Regions from separate parts of the Pseudomonas sp. NY15181 genome, predicted to be linked through region 4. Evidence: predicted binding sites of a transcription regulator. Region 4 holds the regulator's gene; each other region holds the start of a gene.

Region 1 (5,249 bases), on a different contig from region 4:
GGTCGATGACCCAGTCAGGACGCGCGCCCGGACGGTCGATCTTGTTCACCACCACGATCGGACGCAGGCCGGCCTTGAAGGCCTTCTGGGTCACGAAGCGGGTCTGCGGCATGGGGCCGTCCTGGGCGTCAACGACCAGCAGTACGGAGTCCACCATGGACATCACACGCTCTACCTCGCCGCCGAAGTCGGCGTGGCCGGGGGTGTCCACGATGTTGATGTTGTAGCCGTTCCACTTGATGGCGGTGTTCTTCGCCAGAATGGTAATGCCGCGTTCTTTTTCCTGGTCGTTGGAGTCCATCACGCGCTCGCTTTCCGCTTCTTTGCGGTCGAGGGTGCCGGACAGCTTCAGCAGCTTGTCAACGAGGGTGGTCTTGCCATGGTCGACGTGGGCGATGATGGCGATATTGCGCAGTTTTTCGATCACAGTGTCAGTCTCGAGAGTGAATCTTCGGCTGCCTTCAGGCAGCGGGGCCGGGCCGTGGCGCGGCAGTGCAAAAGGTCAGGGCGTGAGCCTACGCACCGAATGTGTCGGGTGGTCGATGGCGGATACTGCCGCCGAACAGTCCAGGCTGGCGGCGTTGGTCCGCACCTTTATTGCGGACGGTAAACACGCACATTGGTGTGCCCTTCGTTGACCAGGTGGTGGGCGTGCAGGCGACTCATCACGCCCTTGTCGCAGTACAGGAGGTACTGGCGGTTGGGGTCCAGTTCCTTGAACTTGCTGTTGATCGCGTAGAACGGCATCGGCAGCACTTCGATACCTTCGAGCGCCAGCGGTTCATCTTCCTGGGCATCCGGGTGACGGATGTCCACCACGATCTGACCCGGCAGCACTTCGTCGACCATCTCCACCGGCAGATCCTTGCCCAGCTCGTCGATCACCCGATCGACGGTCATCTGGGTGGAGCGCTCCAGGGCGCGGTCGAGCACGGCCATGTCGAACTTGGTTTCTTCGTGTTCGACGCGGTACGGCTTGGCCTGGGTGGTCGGGTTCACCGAGATCACGCCGCAGTATTCGGGCATGTGCTTGGCGAACTCGGCGGTGCCGATCTGGGTCGCGGTGTCGATGATATCCTGCTTGTGGCTGACGATCAGCGGGCGCAGCACCAGGGTGTCGGTCACCCGGTCGATCACCGAGAGGTTCGGCAGGGTCTGGCTGGACACCTGGGAGATCGCCTCGCCGGTCACCAGGGCGTTCAGCTCAAGGCGCTCGGCCACACGGCTGGCGGCACGCAGCATCATGCGCTTCAAGGTCACGCCCATGTAGCTGTCGTCGACCTTGGTGAGAATCTCGCCGACCACTTCCTCGAAGGGCACGCTGACGAACAGCACGCGCTGGGAACGACCGTACTTCTCCCACAGGTAGTGCGCCACTTCCATCACGCCTAGCTCATGGGCACGGCCACCGAGGTTGAAGAACACGAAGTGGCTGATCATGCCGCGACGCATCATCTGGTAGGCCGCCACGGTGGAGTCGAAGCCACCGGACATCAGCACCAGCACCTGCTCCAGCGCGCCCAGCGGGTAGCCGCCGAGGCCCTCGTGCTGGGCGTGGATCACGTACAGGCGGTCATAGCGGATTTCCACCCGCACCTGCACTTCCGGATTCTTCAGCGATACGCCCGCGGCGCCGCAGTGCTGGCGCAGGCCGCCGCCGACGTAGCGCTCGACGTCGATGGAGGTGAACGGGTGCTTGCCGGCGCGCTTGCAGCGCATGGAGAAGATCTTGCCCGGCAGCTTGTCGCCGAAGTGCAGCTTGCACTTCTCCAGGATGTCGTCGAAGTCGCCCAGCGGGTACTCGTGCACTTCCAGGAAATGGCCGATGCCCGGTGTGCAGGTCAGGCGCTCGATCATCTCGCGCAGGACCTTCGGATCGGTGACCTGGGTCTCGACGTCCAGGTTGTCCCACTCGCCTTCCACCCGCAGCTCGGGATCGAGGTCGCGGAGCACCGTGCGAATGTTCTTCGCCAGCTGGCGGATGAAGCGCTTGCGCACCGGCCGGCTCTTGATGGTGATTTCCTGGAAGACCTTGACGATGAGTTTCATGCGGACCGGGCGATTGCCATGGGACAGAAAAAAAGGGGCAAGATTATATCCGAAATTGCTCAAGACTTGAGCAGAATTCGGAGACTTTCTTTTAGGTGCACCAAAATGGACGGACGCACCATGACTAAGCACTAAAACGGTGCACAATTACCCTGCAATTCCTGGTTGCGCTCGCCAAAGCCCCGGAAATCAGCGCTTCTGCACGATTGCGGGCACTGGCACGCAACTTGCTCTCTTGTGAGGCAGGTTGCCCTGGCGGAGTATTCCGGCCGGCATCACCCGATACTGGGGCACAGAAAGCTCCCAGCTCTAATCCCTCCTGGAGGACAGCATGTCGTACAAGTCGCAACAACTGATCAAAGATCATGACGTGAAGTGGGTTGACCTGCGCTTCACCGATACCAAAGGCAAGCAGCAGCACGTCACCATGCCGGCTCGCGACGCCCTGGACGATGACTTCTTCGAAGCCGGCAAGATGTTCGACGGCTCCTCCATCGAAGGCTGGAAAGGCATCGAAGCCTCCGACATGATCCTGCTGCCGGACGACAGCACCGCCGTGCTCGACCCGTTCACCGAAGAGCCGACCCTGATCATCGTCTGCGACATCATCGAGCCGAGCACCATGCAAGGCTACGAGCGCGACCCGCGCAACATCGCCAAGCGCGCCGAGGAATACCTGAAGTCCACCGGTATCGGCGACACCGTATTCGTCGGCCCGGAGCCGGAGTTCTTCATCTTCGACGAAGTGAAGTTCAAGTCCGACATCTCCGGCTCGATGTTCAAGATCTTCTCCGAGCAGGCTTCCTGGAACACCGACGCTGACATCGAGTCGGGCAACAAGGGCCACCGCCCGGGCGTGAAAGGCGGCTACTTCCCGGTACCGCCGGTCGACCACGACCACGAAATCCGTACCGCCATGTGTAACGCCATGGAAGAAATGGGCCTGGTCATCGAGGTTCACCACCACGAAGTGGCCACCGCCGGCCAGAACGAGATCGGTGTGAAGTTCAACACCCTCGTTGCCAAGGCTGACGAAGTGCAGACCCTGAAGTACTGCATCCACAACGTGGCCGACGCCTACGGCAAGACCGTGACCTTCATGCCGAAGCCGCTGTACGGCGACAACGGCTCGGGCATGCACGTTCACATGTCCATCTCCAAGGATGGCAAGAACACCTTCGCAGGCGAAGGCTATGCCGGCCTGTCCGATACCGCCCTGTACTTCATCGGCGGCATCATCAAGCACGGCAAGGCCCTGAACGGCTTCACCAACCCGGCCACCAACTCCTACAAGCGTCTGGTTCCGGGCTTCGAAGCCCCGGTCATGCTGGCCTACTCGGCCCGCAACCGTTCCGCCTCGATCCGTATCCCGTACGTTTCCAGCCCGAAAGCCCGCCGCATCGAAGCGCGCTTCCCGGACCCGGCTGCCAACCCCTACCTGTGCTTCGCAGCTCTGCTGATGGCCGGTCTGGACGGCATCCAGAACAAGATTCACCCCGGCGATGCCGCCGACAAGAACCTGTACGACCTGCCGCCGGAAGAGGCGAAGGAAATCCCGCAGGTTTGCGGCAGCCTGAAAGAGGCGCTGGAAGAACTCGACAAGGGCCGTGCGTTCCTGACCAAGGGCGGCGTGTTCACCGACGAGTTCATCGATGCCTACATCGAGCTGAAGTCGGAAGAAGAAATCAAGGTGCGCACCTTCGTGCACCCGCTGGAATACGACCTGTACTACAGCGTCTGATCCACGAATACCTATAAATAGCGTCAGCATTAAGGCCTCCTTCGGGAGGCCTTTTTTATGGGCGATGGAAGCACCTATGAAGAGCCCAGGACGGAGGATGCTCGTCGTTATCCGCCGGCCAAGCATTGCCAGCGAAGCTCGCTCAGAGCAGTCGATAGCGAATCCCCATCTCGCCATCGCGAATCCGCCGGCCGTAACGCGCCGGCAGATTTGCCTCCAGCATCCCCTGCTGCACCGCGCCCTCGTAGGTGCAGATCTCACTCTGCCCGGCATCCTTGTGGTGCAGCGTCCAGACGACCCGGGTGCCGTCAGCCGCGTCGACCGGCAGGCTGAAGCACGTGGCGCCCTCCGCGGCACCGACGTGAAGCTCGACCGGTACGGTGCCGCCGGGGAAAGGCCGGCCATCCAGGAAACCGAACTGCGAGTCATGCTGCAGCAGGCTCTGCTGGGCGTAAGGCCAGACCCACGAACGCAGGAAATACTGGTCGGCGAAGTGCTCCGAGGACACTGGCTGGGCGAGGAAGTTGTCCATCAAGGTGCGCATCGGCGGCAAGGCTCCGGCGCAGACGCCCCAGAGGCCGGCGAGGATCAGCTCGGTATGGGTGGCGTAATCGCGCATGAGGTGGAAACGCTCGCCACCGTTGATCCACTCCTGCACGGCCTCCGCTTCTCGCTGGCCGATCACCGAGTCGGCATCGCGGAAGATCACCCGATGCACGTCCGGCAGGTCGTAGGCCAGGAACCGCCACATGGGCCCGGGCGCCTTCAGTAGCAGAGGATCGGAGACTTCGATCACCCGGCCGCCCTGACGCAGCCGCCCGACGACGGTTGGCGGAACGCTGCCGTCGACGAAGAACACGCAACGCCAATGGGGATAGACGGATGGCTGCTCCAGCACGTTGAGCACGGCGGTCTCGCAGTACTTGGGGTTGGCACCGAACAGCGAGAAGGCAATCAGGTTGCTGTCACGGGTCTGCTCGGAGGGCGGCGGCAGCAGGGGAGCACCCAGCACATCATGCTCCAGCGCCGGGGCGCCGCCGAACTGCTCCAGCCGGCGGTTCAGCGCGGCCGCGCCCCAGCGGCGCACCTCCTCCGGGTTCCGCTTGGCGCCCCAGGCGTGAGCCAACGCGTCATAGATGGCCAAGCCGCTGCCCTTGGCCTTCAGCGCACGCTGGGCGGACTGGATGGCATCGTCCCATTGCTCGAGTTTGATGTTGTAGACCGCCGCATCCATCCACAGCACGGCGTGCTGCGGAGCCATGCGCAGGGCCTGCTGCGCGCATTGCAATGCCGTGTGGTAGTCGCCTCGAGCGCTGGCCGCAATGGCGGGCACTCTAATTGGCCAGCGCTGACGCCCCCATCAGAGAAACCTGATCAGACGTACAGGGATGACTGAAGCCAGTCAGTCCCGCTTCGACGCCTCGTGCGGCCCGCCTTCTTCGCGCGAGCTTGGCGGCCG
Region 2 (5,249 bases), on a different contig from region 4:
GTCATCGACGTGTACCCGTACGAAGGCAAGGTCGTGCGTCATGACAGCGGCGAAGTGGTCACCACCTTCGAGCTGAAGACCCCGGTTCTGCTGGACGAAGTCCGCGCCGGCGGCCGTATCCCGCTGATCGTTGGCCGTGGCCTGACCGAGAAGGCCCGCGCCGAGCTGGGTCTGAGCGCCTCCGACCTGTTCAAGAAGCCGGAAGCGCCGGCCGACAGCGGCAAGGGCTTCACCCTCGCCCAGAAGATGGTTGGCCGTGCTTGCGGCCTGGCCGAAGGCCAGGGCGTGCGTCCGGGCACCTACTGCGAACCGAAGATGACCACCGTCGGTTCCCAGGACACCACCGGCCCGATGACCCGCGACGAGCTGAAAGACCTGGCTTGCCTGGGCTTCTCCGCCGACCTGGTGATGCAGTCCTTCTGCCACACCGCCGCTTATCCGAAGCCGATCGACGTCAAGACCCACCACACCCTGCCGGACTTCATCATGACCCGCGGCGGTGTCTCCCTGCGTCCGGGCGACGGCATCATCCACAGCTGGCTGAACCGCATGCTGCTGCCCGACACCGTCGGCACCGGCGGCGACTCGCACACCCGCTTCCCGATCGGCATCAGCTTCCCGGCCGGTTCCGGCCTGGTCGCCTTCGCCGCTGCCACCGGCGTCATGCCGCTGGACATGCCGGAATCGGTTCTGGTGCGTTTCAAGGGCAAGCTGCAACCGGGCATCACCCTGCGTGACCTGGTCCATGCCATCCCCTACTACGCCATCCAGGCCGGCCTGCTGACCGTCGAGAAGAAGGGCAAGAAGAACATCTTCTCCGGCCGCATCCTCGAGATCGAAGGTCTGAACGACCTGACCGTCGAACAAGCCTTCGAGCTGTCCGACGCCTCCGCCGAGCGTTCGGCTGCCGGTTGCACCATCAAGCTGCCGGAAGAGGCCATCGCCGAGTACCTGAAGTCCAACATCACCCTGCTGCGCTGGATGATCGGCGAAGGCTACGGCGACGCCCGCACCCTGGAGCGCCGCGCGCAAGCGATGGAAGCCTGGCTGGCCAACCCGCAGTTGCTGGAAGCCGACAAGGACGCCGAGTACGCCGCGGTCATCGAGATCGACCTGGCCGACGTCAAGGAGCCGGTACTCTGCGCTCCGAACGACCCGGACGACGCTCGTCTGCTGTCCAGCGTCGAAGGCCGCAAGATCGATGAAGTCTTCATCGGTTCCTGCATGACCAACATCGGTCACTTCCGCGCTGCCGGCAAACTGCTGGACAAGGTCAAGGGTGGCATTCCGACCCGTCTGTGGCTGGCTCCGCCGACCAAGATGGACGCCCACCAGCTGACCGAGGAAGGCTACTACGGCATCTACGGCAAGGCTGGCGCGCGCATGGAAATGCCGGGCTGCTCGCTGTGCATGGGTAACCAGGCTCGCGTACAGACCGGTTCGACCGTGGTCTCCACCTCGACCCGTAACTTCCCGAACCGCCTGGGCGACGCCACCGACGTGTTCCTGGCATCCGCCGAGCTGGCCGCTGTCGCTTCGATCATCGGCAAGCTGCCGACCGTCGAGGAGTACATGGCCTACGCGAAGGACATCGACAGCATGTCTGCCGATATCTACCGCTACCTGAGCTTCGACCAGATCGCCGAGTTCCGCGAAGCTGCAGCCAACGCGAAGATCCCGGCCGTCCAGGTCTGAGACTCCTAGCGTGATGAAAAGCCCCGCCCCGTGCGGGGCTTTTCTTTTGCAGCGCCCGAAACAGAGCGGCCCGCACCGCTACTCACGATGGGGCTAATACTTATTGACCGTTGCGCCTGCGGCCCGCCTGTCTAAGGTGTCAGCAGGCCCTGCCCATATCCGTGCTCAGGTGCCCTTGATGGAACCCTCCAGAGGTGCGCTCCCTTCCTCTGAGCCCCGCCCTTGCGGCGGGGCTTGTTTTTTCCGCCGCATCTGGCACACGCCTTGCTGTACGCCCAGCAACAGGCAGCCCAACGTCGGGCCCTGAAAGACGATGACGTCGCCTCCCCGCCCAGCGACGGCTGGTGGAGCGGCGCCCTTTGCCTTCAGAGGTGGAAATGATCGACAGCACAAGCGGCCGCCCGGACAGCCTGGCCTGGGTCGCCGGCTCCGACGCCCCGGAAAAGAGCGCACTGAACCTGGGCTTCATGGCCCTCACCGACTCCGCGTCCCTGGTGGTCGCCGCCACCCAGGGCTTCGCCCAACCCTACGGCCTGACCCTCAACCTGCAGCGGCAAAGCTCCTGGGCCGGCCTGCGCGATCGCCTGCTCAGCGGCGAACTGGACGCGGCGCAGGGGCTCTACGGCCTGATCTACGGCATGCAGCTCGGCCTGGGCGGCGCCCCCGCCACCGAGATGGCCGTGCTCATGGGGCTGTGCCAGAACGGCCAGTCGATCAATCTTTCCGCACCACTGATGCGCGACGGCGTGACCTGCGCTGAAGCACTCCGCCAGCATGCGCGCCACAACGGTGCGCCGCTGACCCTGGCGCACACCTTCCCCACCGGCACCCACGCACTCTGGCTGTACTACTGGCTGGCCAGCCACGGCATCCACCCGCTGCGCGACGTGCGCTCGCTGGTGGTGCCGCCGGCACAGATGGTGGAACACCTGAAGGCTGGGCGCATCGACGGCTTCTGCGCCGGCGGCCCCTGGGGCGCGCTGGCGGTGGATGAAGGCCTGGGCTTCACCCTGGCGACCAGCCAGCAGATCTGGCCGGACCACCCGGAAAAGGTGCTGGGCACCACCCGCGCCTTCGTCGAGCAATACCCCAACACCGCCCGCGCCCTGGTGATGAGCATCCTCGATGCCAGCCGCTTCATCGAGGCCAGCGAGGACAACCTGCGCGGTGCGGCACAGCTGATCAGCGGCCAGGAGTATGTCGACGCGCCGCTCTCCAGCATCGAGCCACGCCTGCTCGGCCGCTACCAGGACGGCCTCGGCCACGCCTGGCAGGATGCCCATCCACTGCGCTTCTTCGACGGCGGCCAGGCCAACTTCCCCTGGCTGTCCGACGGCATGTGGTTCATGACCCAGTTCCGCCGCTGGGGCCTGCTGCGCGAAGACGTCGACTACCTGGGCATCGCCCGCCAGGTGCAACAGCTCGCCCTGTACCGCCAGGCCGCCGAAGCCGTGGGCGTCGCTGTGCCGAGCGCCGACATGCGCCGCTCGACGCTGATCGACGGCCGCACCTGGGACGGCAGCGATCCGGCCGGCTATGCCCACAGCTTCGAATTGAACGCCCTGATGGAGCGAGGTTGAGCATGCTGCGCGTCTTGCTGATCAACGACACCCCGAAGAAGGTCGGGCGCCTCAAGGCAGCGCTGGTGGAATCCGGCTTCGACGTGGTCGACGAATCCGGTCTCACCGTCGACCTGGCGCAACGCGTGGAAGCCCTGCGCCCGGATGTGATCCTCATCGACACCGAATCCCCCGGCCGCGACGTGATGGAGCAGGTGGTGCTGGTCAGCCGCGACCAGCCGCGCCCCATCGTCATGTTCACCGACGAGCACAACCCGCAGGTGATGCGCCAGGCCATCCGCTCGGGGGTCAGCGCCTACATAGTCGAAGGCATCCAGGCCCAGCGCCTGCAACCGATCCTCGACGTCGCCATGGCGCGCTTCGAAAGCGACCAGGCGCTGCGGGCGCAACTGCTGGCCCGCGACCAGCAACTGGCCGAGCGCAAGCGCATCGAACTGGCCAAGGGGCTGCTGATGAAGATGAAGGGCTGCCCTGAGGAAGAGGCCTATACCCTGATGCGCCGCCAGGCCATGGGGCGCCAGCAGAAGCTGGTGCAGGTGGCCGAGCAGATCATTGCAATGCACGAGATGCTCGGGCACTGACAGGCCATCTGCCAGCGGCGGCATCCCGCGATCAGATCGCCAGCCCGCCTGCTGGCCCCCGCCCGCGCGGCCACTGCGTATCCTCCGCGCGCCGCGCCAGATCTAGTGCGGCGCCCTCGCTTCCATTGCACGACCATGGAAGTCCGCAGTGCGGCCTGCTGGCCAGGAACCCGCCGGTCGCATCCGACCCCTTCGCGAGCGAGACAGCATGATCGACCTTTCCACCTGGAACCTGACCATCCCCAACGACCCCCGCCCCACCGAAATCACCACCCAGCAACTGTTGAATGGCTACCAGAGCAGCTACTTCAAGCGCGATGGCGACAGCATCGTGTTCTGGGTACCGGTCAACGGCTCCCACACCGAAGACAGCACCTACCCGCGTACCGAGCTGCGCGAAACCAAGCGCGACGGCAGCATCTACAACTGGTACTACACCGGCGGCGACAACGAGCTGCGCGCCACCCTGAGCGTCGGCCGCGTCCCCTCGCAGAACAAGATCATCATCGGCCAGATCCACAGCAAATCGCCCACCAGCGGCGACGGCGAGCCGCTGGTGAAGCTGCAGTACTACTACCACCCCGACACCCAGACCGGCAGCATCGAAGCCCTGGTGCGCAACCACCCCACCGACACGGTCAGCAAGAACATCCCGTTGCTCAAGGACGTGCGCCTGAACGAGCGCGTGACCTACAGCCTGCGCGTGACCTCCAGCGGCCAGCTGGGTCTGCGCGCCGAAACCTCCGATGGCGAGCAGAAGTACTACGGGCAGGCCCTGAGTACGACCTGGAGCAAACAGCTGCTCTACTTCAAGGCCGGCGCCTACATCAGCGACAACAAGGGCACCGACGACGAAGGCGGCCGCGTGACCTTCTACCATGTCAACCTGACGCACTGACGCGTCCATTCAGCCCGCCTATGGCACTGCGAAACCGGCGGCGGGCCCCGTACAATGGCGCATTCTCAGCGATCCGAGAGCGCCCCATGGCCCGCCTGAAACTGGAATTCCCCGAAGAACTCTTCATCTACACCACCAAGCTGACCGTGCGCGTCACCGACATCAACGGCGCCAACCACCTGGGCAACGACTCGATGATCTCGATGATTTCAGAGGCCCGCGCGCGTTTCCTGTTCGACTACGGCATCCGCGAGTCCGGCATCATCGTCACCGACCTGGCCACCACCTACCGCGCCGAAGCCCATGCCCGCGACCAGTTGCTGTTCGAAGTCGGCGTCATGGACTTCAACAAGTACGGTGGCGACATCATCTTCCGCATCACCCGCCCGGCGGACGGCACCCTGGTGGCCATGGCCAAGTCCGGCTTCGTGTTCTTCGACTACCAGATCGGCAAGGTCGCGCCCATTCCCGAAGCGTTTCGTGACGCATTCCCCA
Region 3 (5,249 bases), on a different contig from region 4:
GCGATACGCTGCTGATCCTCGGCTCGGGCTTCGCCTGGCGGCAGTTCTACCCGGCGCACGCGACCATCATCCAGATCGACCTCGACGCCAGTCACCTCGGTCGCCGGCATCCGATCAGCCTAGGTGCTGTGGGCGATGTGCGCAGCACCGTGGAAGCGCTGCTACCCCTGATCACGCCGCGTCAGGAGCGCAGTTTCCTCGAACACTGCCTGGAGCGTCACCGCAAGGCATTGGATGACCTGCGCGAACATGCCCAGCCGACCCGCAGCGGGTTGATCCGTCCGCAATACCTGACCAGCCTGATCGACCGCCATGCCCCGGCGGATGCGATGTTCACCGCCGATGGCGGCTCGCCGATGATCTGGATTCTGCGCTACATCACCGCAATGCCTGGACGACGCACGCTGAGCAGCCTGGTCCACGGCACCATGGCCAACGCCATGCCCCACGCCATGGGCCTGAAGGTCGCCTTCCCGCAGCGCCAGGTCATCGCACTGTGCGGCGATGGCGGCTTGTCGATGCTGCTGGGTGACCTGCTGACGCTGGTCCAGGAGAAGATTCCGCTGAAGCTGGTGGTGTTCAACAACAGCGCACTGTTCTTCGTCGAACTGGAGCAACGGGTGGAGGGCATGCTCGATGCCTTCACCAACCTGCAGAACCCGGACTTTGGCCGCGTGGCGGAGTCCATCGGACTGTGGGGGCGTAAAGTGACGCAGTGCGAGGAACTGGAGGCCGCCATCGTCGAATGGCTGGCGCAGCCCGGCCCGGCATTGCTCGACGTGGTGGTCAACCAGGAGCTGGTGATGCCGCCCAAGGTCGCTCCGGAGGCAGTCAAGGGGATGGCTCTGTATGCCGCCAAGGCGGTCATCAGTGGGCACGCCGATGACGTGCTGAAGATGATCGAGAACCACCTCGCCCGCTGACGCCGGGGCACACGCGAAAAGGCCCCAACGGCGCTGCCGATGGGGCCTTTCTCATGACGACGCCTTACCGCAGGTTGATGATGGTCTGGGTAACCGCATCCTCGGTCTGGATGGTCTTGGCGTTGGCCTGGTAGTTGCGCTGGGCGACGATCAGGTCCACCAGTTCGCTGGACAGGTCGACGTTGGAAGCCTCCAGCGAGCCGGACTGCAGCGCGCCGAGGGTGCCCGAGCGCGGGGTGCCGATCACCGGCTCGCCGGACTCCGAGGACTGCACCCAGGAAGTCTTGCCGATCGGGGTCAGGCCCTGGACGTTGGCGAAGTTCGCCAGCACCACCTGCCCCTGCACCTTGGACTGTCCGTTGGTGTAGCGGGCGAAGATGTTGCCCTGGTCGTCGATTTCCAGGCCCGAGAGCTGGCCGGTGGTGTAGCCGTCCTGGTTGACGCTGTTCACCGCGAAGGCGGTGGCGTACTGGGTGGACTTGCGGATGTCCACGGTGATGCCGCTCGCGTTCGGGGTGGCACCGTTGGCGCTCCAGGTCGGCGGGGTCTTGCCGTCGGAGATTGCCGGCACCCAGTCGCCCATGACCAGGGTGCCGTCGGCGGGGTTCACCGAGAAGGCATTGCCGGTACCGTTGTTCACCGGGGTCTGGGTCAGCAGTTGGCCGGCCGGGCTGAAGGTCAGGTTGACCTGGTACGGGCTGTTGCCCATGCCACTGACGGCAGCCAGTACGCTGGCCGGGGTCGCGCCGCTGGCCGCGGCGGCGGCGTTGGCGGCGGCAATGGCGGCAGGTGTTGCGCCGGAACCGGCAACGGCGGCGGCAACGCTCGCCGGGGTGGCGCCGGCAGTACCGGCCGCGGTGGTCGCAGCACCGATGGCCGTGGCGTCATCGGTCGGATTGGCCGGGTTGCGACCGTCGACCAACACGTTCATGGTCCAGTCGTTGGGCCCGGTCTTGGTGAAGTACTGGGTCAGCACGTGGGCGTTGCCCTGGCTGTCGTAGATGTTCACCGAGGTCGAGGAGTTGTAGGTGGTCGGGTCGCTGGAGTTGAACGGGGTGACCGTCGGCGTGGTGTTGGTGGAGTTCAGGTTGAAGGTCTGGGCGATCTGGCTGGTGGCCTTCGGCGCCTGGTTGCCGGTTTCGATGTGCAGGTCGCCGACCACGCCGTTCTGCAGCTGGCCCTGGGCATTCACCGCGTAGCCCTGCAGGCGGTAGCCGTTGTTGTCGACCACGTAGCCGTTCTTGTCGGTGCCGAAATAGCCGGCGCGGGTGTAGCTGACCGCACCGTTGTTGCTGGTGACGAAGAAGCCGTTGCCGTTGATGGCCATGTCCAGCGCGTTCTGCGTGGCATCGATGGTGCCCTGGTTGAACAGCTGCGAGACGTTGGACAGCAACACGCCGCTGCCGACCGGGTTGCTGCCGGAACCCAGCACCGAGGCGGCATACACATCGGAGAACTCCGAGCGCGACTGCTTGAAGCCGACGGTGCTGGCGTTGGCGATGTTGTTGCCGGTGGTATTCAGGTCACTGGAGGCGGCCTTGATACCGCTGAGCCCGATATTGAAAGACATCTCTTATCTCCTTGTCGGTTTCGCCGACTCGAATCTGTTCAGTCGGGCCCAAGCCCGCCAGCGGCGCCTTACTGGCCGATGATCTGCACTTTGGACAGGCCGATGCTGCCCAGCCCGGCGAGGTTCAGCGTCAGCTCGCCGCCGTTCTGCCCGAGGGTCACGCTGTCGACGTTGGCCGGCAGGAAGGTGGTCAGGCCATAGGTCTTGCCTTCGTAGTTGGTCTGCGCCTCGAACTTGTAGCGTCCCGGCGGCGCGAGATTGCCGCTGGAATCCTTGCCGTCCCACATGAAGCTGACGTTGCCGGCGGCCTGCTGGCCCATCTCGACGCGGTTCACCAGGGTGCCCTTGTCGTCGTAGACGTTGACCCAGCTGTTGGCAGTGGAGATCGGCATCGTATAGGTGCCCTTGAAGGTCTCGGAGGTATCGACCATCGACTTGTCGGTCGGCACGATGACCTTGCGCCCCACCAGCGAGGAGGCCTGCAGGGCCTGGGACGACTGGTAGTTGGAGAGCATGCTGTCCATGCTGGTGTTCAGCGACTGGATGCCTTCCACGGTACTGAACTGCGCCAGCTGGGCGATGAACTCGCCGTTCTGCTGCGGCGACATCGGGTCCTGGTTGTTCATCTGCGCCACCAGCAGCTTGAGGAACTCGTCCTTGCCGAGCTTGCTGTTGCCGTTCGTGCCGCTGGTGCTGCTGTCCTTGTTGATCGCATATTGGTCCAGAACCGAGCTGGAGCCCTTGATGCTGCTGTTGTCGATGCTCATCGTGCTTCCTCAGCGCTTACTGACCCAGGGTCAGGACCTTCTGCATCATCTGCTTGGCGGTGTTCATCATTTCCGCGTTGGTCTGGAACGCGCGGCTGGCGGAGATCATGTCGGCCATCTCCTCCACCACGTTGACGTTCGGGTAGTACACGTAGCCATCCTTGTCGGCGGCCGGGTGGTTGGGCTCGTAACGCGGGATCAGCGAGCTCTTGTCCTCGATCACACCCAGCACCTGCACGCCGGAGCCGGCCTGGTCGGTGTCGCCGAACAGCGAACCCTGGTCGCCGCCCTGGGCCTGCTGGAACATGGTGGAGAACACTGGGTGGCGGGCGCGGTAGGTCTGGTCGACGCTGGAGGAAACGGTCTCGGCGTTGGCGATGTTCGAGGCGGTGGTGTTCAGACGGGTGGTCTGGGCACTCATGCCGGTACCGGCGATGTTGAAGACACTGGCGAGCGACATGGCGATTACTCCCCGCGCAGGGCGTTCATCAGCCCTTTGAACTTGTTGTTGAGGAAGGTGAACGAGGCCTGGAACTGCACGGAGTTCTCCGCGTAGTTGGACTGCTCGATCTGCTCATCGACGGTGTTCTGGTCCATCGAGGGCTGGAAGGGCGTGCGGTACTTGAGGGCGTCCTCACCCATGCCGAAGCCTTCGGCGGCGATGTGGCGCTCGTTGGTACGGGCCGCGTTGAAGGTGCCGCTTTTCATCTTGTCGGACTGGGCAGCCAGCACCGAAGCGAAATCCAGGTCGCGCGCCTTGTAGTTCGGCGTATCGGCGTTGGCCAGGTTGTTGGCCAGGACTTCAGCGCGCTGGGAGCGGAAGCTCAGTGCTTGCTGGTGGATGCCTAGGGCTTTGTCGAAGCTGATGCTCATGGTCGCGAACCTGTTTGCCGGTGTGGGCTTGCCAACACTTCAGCAAGGTGCGTGCCAGATTTATACATCATTTAAAATCAATGACTTGAGCATATTTCGAGAGCGGCAATAGGCGGCAAACAGCGGCAAGCGGCAACCGCTTTCCCTTGCCGCCGGGGATAAAGCGGCAAGCTTGCCGCCCTCCTCCGCTTGGCCGCATGCGGCTCTTTTTGTAGGAGCGAGCTTGCTCGCGAAGGGATTTGCCGGCGGCAACGGAGTCAAGCGGTTCGCGAGCAAGCTCGCTCCTACTAGGAAGAACGGCATTTGCGGTCCTACGTTCCGGCCGCACCGCTACTCCCGTAGGAGCGGACCTTGTCCGCGAAATCCATCATGCGGAATTCGTGTCACAGGAGAGGCACCAACCGGTGCCGCCATCCGGCGCCGGCCGGCCTTGCAGGCGGATCGCGGAGAAGCTCCGCTCCTACGAGAGCCGAGCAGGACTCAGGCAAACGGTGCAGGCCATGCCCGCAACCTCATGAATTCCAGCAACAAGAACCCCGCCCGAACAGGCGGGGCAACGGCCAATCACTTGGCCTTGTAGATGATCCCCGGACTGCACTGGACCATCTGGTAGTGGTCCGGCAGTGCGTTGAGCGCCTCGGAGGCGCCGAGGAACAGATAGCCGCCCGGCTTCAAGGTGGCATGGATGCGCATCAGAATGTCGCGCTTCACCTCGGCGGAGAAATAGATCAGCACGTTGCGACAGAACACCATGTCGAACTTGCCGAGGGTGGCGTAGCTGTCCAGCAGGTTCAGCGCACGGAACTCCACGCGGCTCTTCACCGCCGGCTTGACCGTCCAGCGCCCCGGCGTCTTCTGGTCGAAGTAGCGGACCAGGCGCTCCTGCGACAGGCCACGGCCGATCGCCAGGCTGTCGTACTCGCCGGCCTTGCATGCGGTGAGCATGGAGCCGGACAAATCCGTGGCGACGATCTGCACACCGGCCTTGAGCTGGCCGAGGTTGGTGCGCTCGAACTCGTCAATGGACATCGACAGCGAATAGGGCTCCTGCCCCGAGGAGCAGGCCGCCGACCAGATGCGCAGGCGCTGGCCCGGCGACGCCTTGATCATCTCCGG
Region 4 (5,249 bases):
TCGAGCCCGGTGTGCTCGCGCAGTTCGGGCTTCCAGTACGGGTTGGGCAGGCAGCGCACGTCGAACACCAGGTCGGCGTCCACCGGCATGCCGCGCTTGAAGCCGAAGGATTCGACCAGGAAGGCGGTGCCCAGTTCAGGCTTGTTCAGCAGACGCAGCTTGAGCACGTCGCGCAGCTGATAGAGGTTCAGGTGCGTGGTGTTGAGCTTGAGATCGGCCAGGTCGGCGATCGGCGCCAGCAGATGGGTCTCGTCGGCGATGGCTTCGGCCAGCGAGCGGGTGTCGGTGGTCAGCGGGTGCCGCCGGCGCGTCTCGGAGAAGCGCTTGAGCAGGGTTTCGTCATCGGCGTCGAGGTACAGCACATCGCACTGGATGTGCTTGTCGCGTGCCTCCTGCAGCAGTTCGGGGAAGCGCTGCAGCTGGCTGGGCAGGTTGCGTGCATCGATGGAGACGGCAACCTGCGGGTGCAGCAGTTCGGTGTGCAGCAGCGCGCGCTGCGCAAGGTCCGGGAGCAGGCTGGCGGGCAGGTTGTCGATGCAGTAGAAACCGTTGTCTTCGAGCACGTTGAGCGCGGTGCTCTTGCCCGAGCCGGAGCGTCCGCTGATGATGATCAGGCGCATGATCAGTGGCCGTTCTGGAAGTCCACGACTATCCGGTACAGCTCCTCGCCGTTGGCGGCGTGGCGCAGGCGGTCACGGACGTCGGAACGGTCGAGCATGGAGGCGATCTGGCGGAGCAGTTCCAGGTGCTCTTCGGTGGCGGCCTCGGGCACCAGCAGGACGAACACGAGGTCGACCGGCGCACCGTCGAGGGCGTCGAAGTCAACCGGGTGGTCCAGGTGCAGGATGGCGCTGATGGGAGACTGGCAGCCGGGAAGGCGGCAGTGCGGTATGGCGATGCCATTGCCGAATCCGGTGGAGCCCAGGCGTTCCCGGGCCACCAGATTTTCGAAGATGTCTTGCGCGTCGAAACCTGGCAGCTCTCGAGCTACCAGGTTTGCGATTTGTTCAAGGACGCGTTTTTTGCTGCCGCCCGGCACGTTCACCAGGGAACGGCCGGGGGTCAGGATTTGCTCAAGTCGAATCATAGGGAGGGTTTAACGAACACCAACACCCTGCTGGCGTTCGAGGTATTTTTCCTTGTGCTTGATCAGTTGGCGGTCGAGCTTGTCGGTGAGCAGGTCGATGGCCGCGTACATGTCCTCATGTTCGGCACAGGCCACCACTTCGCCACCTGCGATGTGCAGGGTGGCTTCGATTTTCTGCTTTAGCTTTTCGACCTCCATGATGACCTGAACGTTGGTGATCTTGTCGAAGTGGCGCTCCAGTCGTCCGAGTTTTTCGCCGACATAGTCGCGCAGGGCGTCGGTCACATCCAGTTGGTGTCCACTGATGTTGACTTGCATACCGCTTTCTCCTTATTGCCCGTGTGTAAGTGGCAGGTTAGGTGGCCTGCCGCCGGAACACTTTGGCGTGGATCAACGTCATACCAGTCGCTTACGTTCGCTGGAGGGAGCAATCCCTAAGGACTCCCGGTACTTGGCGACGGTGCGACGTGCCACTTGAATGCCCTGTGCCTCCAGTAAACCAGCGATCTTGCTGTCGCTCAATGGCTTTTTCGGACTTTCCGCCGCGACCAGTTTCTTGATGATCGCGCGGATCGCGGTGGACGAGCATTCGCCGCCCTCGGAGGTGCTGACGTGGCTGGAGAAGAAGTACTTCAGCTCGAAGATGCCACGCGGGGTGTGCATGAATTTCTGCGTGGTGACGCGCGAGATGGTCGACTCGTGCATGCCCACGGCTTCGGCGATGTCGTGCAGGACCAGAGGCTTCATCGCCTCTTCGCCGTATTCGAGGAAGCCACGCTGATGCTCGACGATCTGGGTCGCCACTTTCATCAGCGTTTCGTTGCGGCTCTGCAGGCTCTTGATGAACCAGCGCGCTTCCTGCAGCTGGTTGCGCATGAAGGTGTTGTCGGCGCTGGAGTCGGCGCGGCGCACCAGGCCCGCGTACTGCGAGTTGACGCGCAGGCGCGGCACCGCTTCCTGGTTCAGCTCCACCAGCCAGCGCTCGTTATGTTTCCGAACGATGACATCCGGCACCACGTATTCGGCTTCGCCGGACTCGATCTGCGAGCCGGGGCGCGGGTGCAGCGACTGGATCAGCTCGATGGTTTCGCGCAGCTCGTCTTCCTTGAGCTTCATGCGCCGCATCAGCTGGCTGTAGTCGCGGCTGCCGAGCAGGTCGAGGTGGTCGGCGACCAGCTTCTGGGCCTCGGCCAGCAGGTAGGTGTTGGCCGGCATCTGGCGCAGCTGCAGCAGCAGGCATTCGCGCAGGTTGCGCGCGCCGACGCCGGCGGGCTCCATCTGCTGCACGCGGCGCAGGACGACTTCCACTTCGTCCATCTCCACGCCCAGTTCGGGGTCGATGGAGGCAAGGATGTCGTCGAGGGATTCTTCGAGGTAACCGTCGTCGTTGATGCCGTCGATGATGCTCAGGGCGATCAGGCGGTCGGTGTCGGACATCGGCGCCAGGTTGAGTTGCCAGAGCAGGTGGCTCTGCAGGCTTTCGCCGGCGGAAGTGCGGGACGTGAAGTCCCACTCGTCATCGTCGCTGGCGGGAAGGCTGCTGGCGCTGGTCTGGTAGATGTCTTCCCAGGCGGTGTCGACTGGCAACTCGCTGGGAATGCGCTCGGCCCACTGGTCCTCGTCGAGGCTGTCGGCGGAGGGGGTGGTGCTTTCCTGGTAGCTGTCCTGGGTGTTGCTGTTGGCGGTGGGGGCGGACTCTGCGCCATCGGCCATAGGGTCGCTGTTGTCGTAGTCCTCGCCGTCTTCCTGGCGCTCCAGCATGGGGTTGGACTCCAGGGCTTCCTGGATTTCCTGCTGCAGGTCCAGCGTGGAGAGCTGGAGCAGTCGGATGGCCTGTTGCAGCTGCGGAGTCATCGTCAGCTGCTGGCCCATCTTGAGGACGAGCGATGGTTTCATGGCTGGAACTAGGCACCTTGTTCGCTGGCGCAGCAAGCGCCATATCCACGACTACGGACGCCGGAGCGCCGCGAGGAAGCAAATTATATGCCTGAGTCTGGACGCTTTGCCTAGGGGCTGTCGACCTTTCGTTACAACCTGATTATCGGGCAACTGCCAGGCGGCCCGAGGCGCGGCGCCGGATGCAGGTCCGGGCCGTGGGTGGCGGGGATGGAGCGCGGCCAGGAGGGCGGCCGCCGCTGGGTCAGAGGCGGAACTCGTGACCCAGATAGACTTCCTTCACCAGGTCGTTGGCGAGGATGGTCTCGGCACTGCCCTCGGCGATCAGTTGACCGTCGTTGACGATGTAGGCGGTTTCGCAGATATCCAGCGTCTCGCGGACGTTGTGGTCGGTGATCAGCACACCGATGCCCTTGGCCTTGAGGTGATGGATGATCTGCTTGATATCGCCCACGGAGATCGGGTCGACGCCGGCGAAGGGTTCGTCCAGCAGGATGAACTTCGGCGAGCTGGCCAGGGCACGGGCGATTTCCACGCGGCGCCGCTCACCACCGGACAGGCTCATGCCGAGGTTGTCGCGAATGTGGTGGATGTGGAATTCCTCGAGCAGGCTCTCCAGGGCCTCCTGGCGGCCGCTGCGATCCAGGTCGCTGCGAGTTTCGAGGATTGCGCTGATATTGTCGGCCACCGACAGCTTGCGGAAGATCGAGGCTTCCTGCGGCAGGTAGCCGATGCCGGCGCGCGCGCGACCATGCATGGGCAGGTGGGTCACGTCCTGGCTGTCGATGCGGACCACGCCCTGGTCGGCGCGGACCAGGCCGACGATCATGTAGAAGCAGGTGGTCTTGCCCGCTCCGTTGGGGCCGAGCAGGCCGACGATCTGTCCGCTGTCGATGCTCATGCTGACATCGCGGACCACTTGCCGGCTCTTGTAGCTCTTGGCGAGGTGTTGAGCGGTGAGCGTAGCCATTACTGCGCTTGATCCTGCTTTTTCTTGGGCTGGATGACCATGTCGATACGCGGGCGCGGTGTGGTCACCTGGGCGCCGGTGGCGCGGCCTGCGTTGACGATCTGGCGCTGGGTGTCATAGACGATCTTCTCGCCTTCGAAGGTGTTGCCTTCCTGGATCACCTTGGCCTGGTCGATCAGCACGACGCGGTTCTGGGTGACGAAATACTGGATCGTCAGGCCGTAGGCCTTGGTGATCTCTTTCTCCGGCGCGGGCTTCTGTTCGAAGTAGGCGGGCTTGCCCACCGAGGTCACGACCTCGATATCGCCGTTCTTGTTCTGCTTGAGCGTGACGGTGTTGCCGGTCAGCTTCATGCTGCCCTGGGTTACCACCACGTCACCGCGATAGACGGCCACACCCTGCTTGTCGTCCAGTTCGGCGCTGTCGGCCTGGACGCGGATGGGCTGTTCCCGGTCGGTGGGAAGAGCCCAGGCGGCGTGGCTGCCGATGGCGGCAGCGAGGCTGAAGAGAAGGGGGAGGGTGTTAACGAGCCTCATGCTGACCTCTTACGTTGGACAGCAGGAGCATCCGGCTGTCTTTCAGATACGCTTTCATTCCAACGGCCGTGGTCACACCGTTGGGTTCGGTGATTTTCACGGGCTGGTCAGTCTGCGCATAGTCCTTGTCCGGGAACACCGTCATCCGGGTCGTGTTGAGCAGCAGCGAGCGCTGTTGCGCATCAGTGCGCGCCACGCGCACGTCGTCGATCAGCTCGACCTGCTTGCCCTCGGGGCCCACTTCGGCGCGCACGCTCTGGACATGCCATGGCTGCGGTTCCTGTACGCGGTAGAAGTACAGGTCCGGCGTGGTGACCATGGTCACGTCGGTTGCTTTCAGGTGTTCCAATTTGTCTGCGGTCATCTCGTAGGCGAGCGTACCGTCGACGCGGTACTGCACGCTGTGGGCGTTGACCGCGTAGAAATCGATGGCGTCGTTGCCTTGCGACTTGAGCTGGCGCTCGTTGAAGTCCAGGCGGACGTTCCAGTAATAGCCGAGTGCGATCAGCAAGACTGCAATCAGGGCGAGCAACAGCTTCTGGCGGAGTGTCTTGGGCATGTTCGGCTCTAGAGGTACGCGTTCTGGGCAGCTTCGAGATTGCCCTGGGCGCGCAGGATCAGCTCGCAGAACTCGCGGGCCGCACCTTCGCCGCCACGTGCCTGGGTGACGCCGTCGGCATGCTGGCGGACGAACGGGTCGGCGCTGGCCACCGCCATGCCCAGGCCGGCGCGGCGAATGGCGGGCAGGTCGGGCAGGTCG

Evidence for each region. The regulator sigma-54, encoded in region 4, starts transcription at its own class of promoters, with help from an activator protein. The targets are predictions, from matches to a motif close to ANTGGCATNNANNTTGCTNT.
Region 1: glnA (glutamate--ammonia ligase) is a predicted target of sigma-54. The motif match lies at 2,264-2,283, and genes of this name have one in related genera.
Region 2: ACNFBT_RS16265 (CmpA/NrtA family ABC transporter substrate-binding protein) is a predicted target of sigma-54. The motif match lies at 1,947-1,966, and genes of this name have one in related genera.
Region 3: flgB (flagellar basal body rod protein FlgB) is a predicted target of sigma-54. The motif match lies at 4,173-4,192, and genes of this name have one in related genera.

Annotation. Positions count from the first base shown of each region.
Region 1 covers NZ_JBLUPT010000007.1:308,812-314,060, reverse strand. Annotated here, with positions in the region: gene typA (translational GTPase TypA) at 1-427, opposite strand, end outside; gene thiI (tRNA uracil 4-sulfurtransferase ThiI) at 595-2,049, opposite strand; gene glnA (glutamate--ammonia ligase) at 2,381-3,790, shown strand; gene ACNFBT_RS18265 (tetratricopeptide repeat protein) at 3,933-5,123, opposite strand; gene ACNFBT_RS18260 (mechanosensitive ion channel family protein) at 5,193-5,249, opposite strand, start outside.
Region 2 covers NZ_JBLUPT010000006.1:205,901-211,149, reverse strand. Annotated here, with positions in the region: gene acnB (bifunctional aconitate hydratase 2/2-methylisocitrate dehydratase) at 1-1,695, shown strand, start outside; gene ACNFBT_RS16265 (CmpA/NrtA family ABC transporter substrate-binding protein) at 2,073-3,275, shown strand; gene ACNFBT_RS16260 (ANTAR domain-containing response regulator) at 3,278-3,856, shown strand; gene ACNFBT_RS16255 (polysaccharide lyase family 7 protein) at 4,065-4,754, shown strand; gene ACNFBT_RS16250 (thioesterase family protein) at 4,841-5,249, shown strand, end outside.
Region 3 covers NZ_JBLUPT010000003.1:515,197-520,445, reverse strand. Annotated here, with positions in the region: gene ACNFBT_RS11160 (thiamine pyrophosphate-dependent enzyme) at 1-923, shown strand, start outside; gene flgE (flagellar hook protein FlgE) at 988-2,493, opposite strand; gene flgD (flagellar hook assembly protein FlgD) at 2,562-3,260, opposite strand; gene flgC (flagellar basal body rod protein FlgC) at 3,277-3,720, opposite strand; gene flgB (flagellar basal body rod protein FlgB) at 3,726-4,133, opposite strand; gene cheR (protein-glutamate O-methyltransferase CheR) at 4,698-5,249, opposite strand, start outside.
Region 4 covers NZ_JBLUPT010000008.1:123,222-128,470, forward strand. Annotated here, with positions in the region: gene rapZ (RNase adapter RapZ) at 1-620, opposite strand, end outside; gene ptsN (PTS IIA-like nitrogen regulatory protein PtsN) at 623-1,087, opposite strand; gene hpf (ribosome hibernation-promoting factor, HPF/YfiA family) at 1,097-1,405, opposite strand; gene ACNFBT_RS18875 (RNA polymerase factor sigma-54) at 1,484-2,983, opposite strand; gene lptB (LPS export ABC transporter ATP-binding protein) at 3,228-3,953, opposite strand; gene lptA (lipopolysaccharide transport periplasmic protein LptA) at 3,953-4,489, opposite strand; gene lptC (LPS export ABC transporter periplasmic protein LptC) at 4,476-5,048, opposite strand; gene ACNFBT_RS18895 (KdsC family phosphatase) at 5,057-5,249, opposite strand, start outside.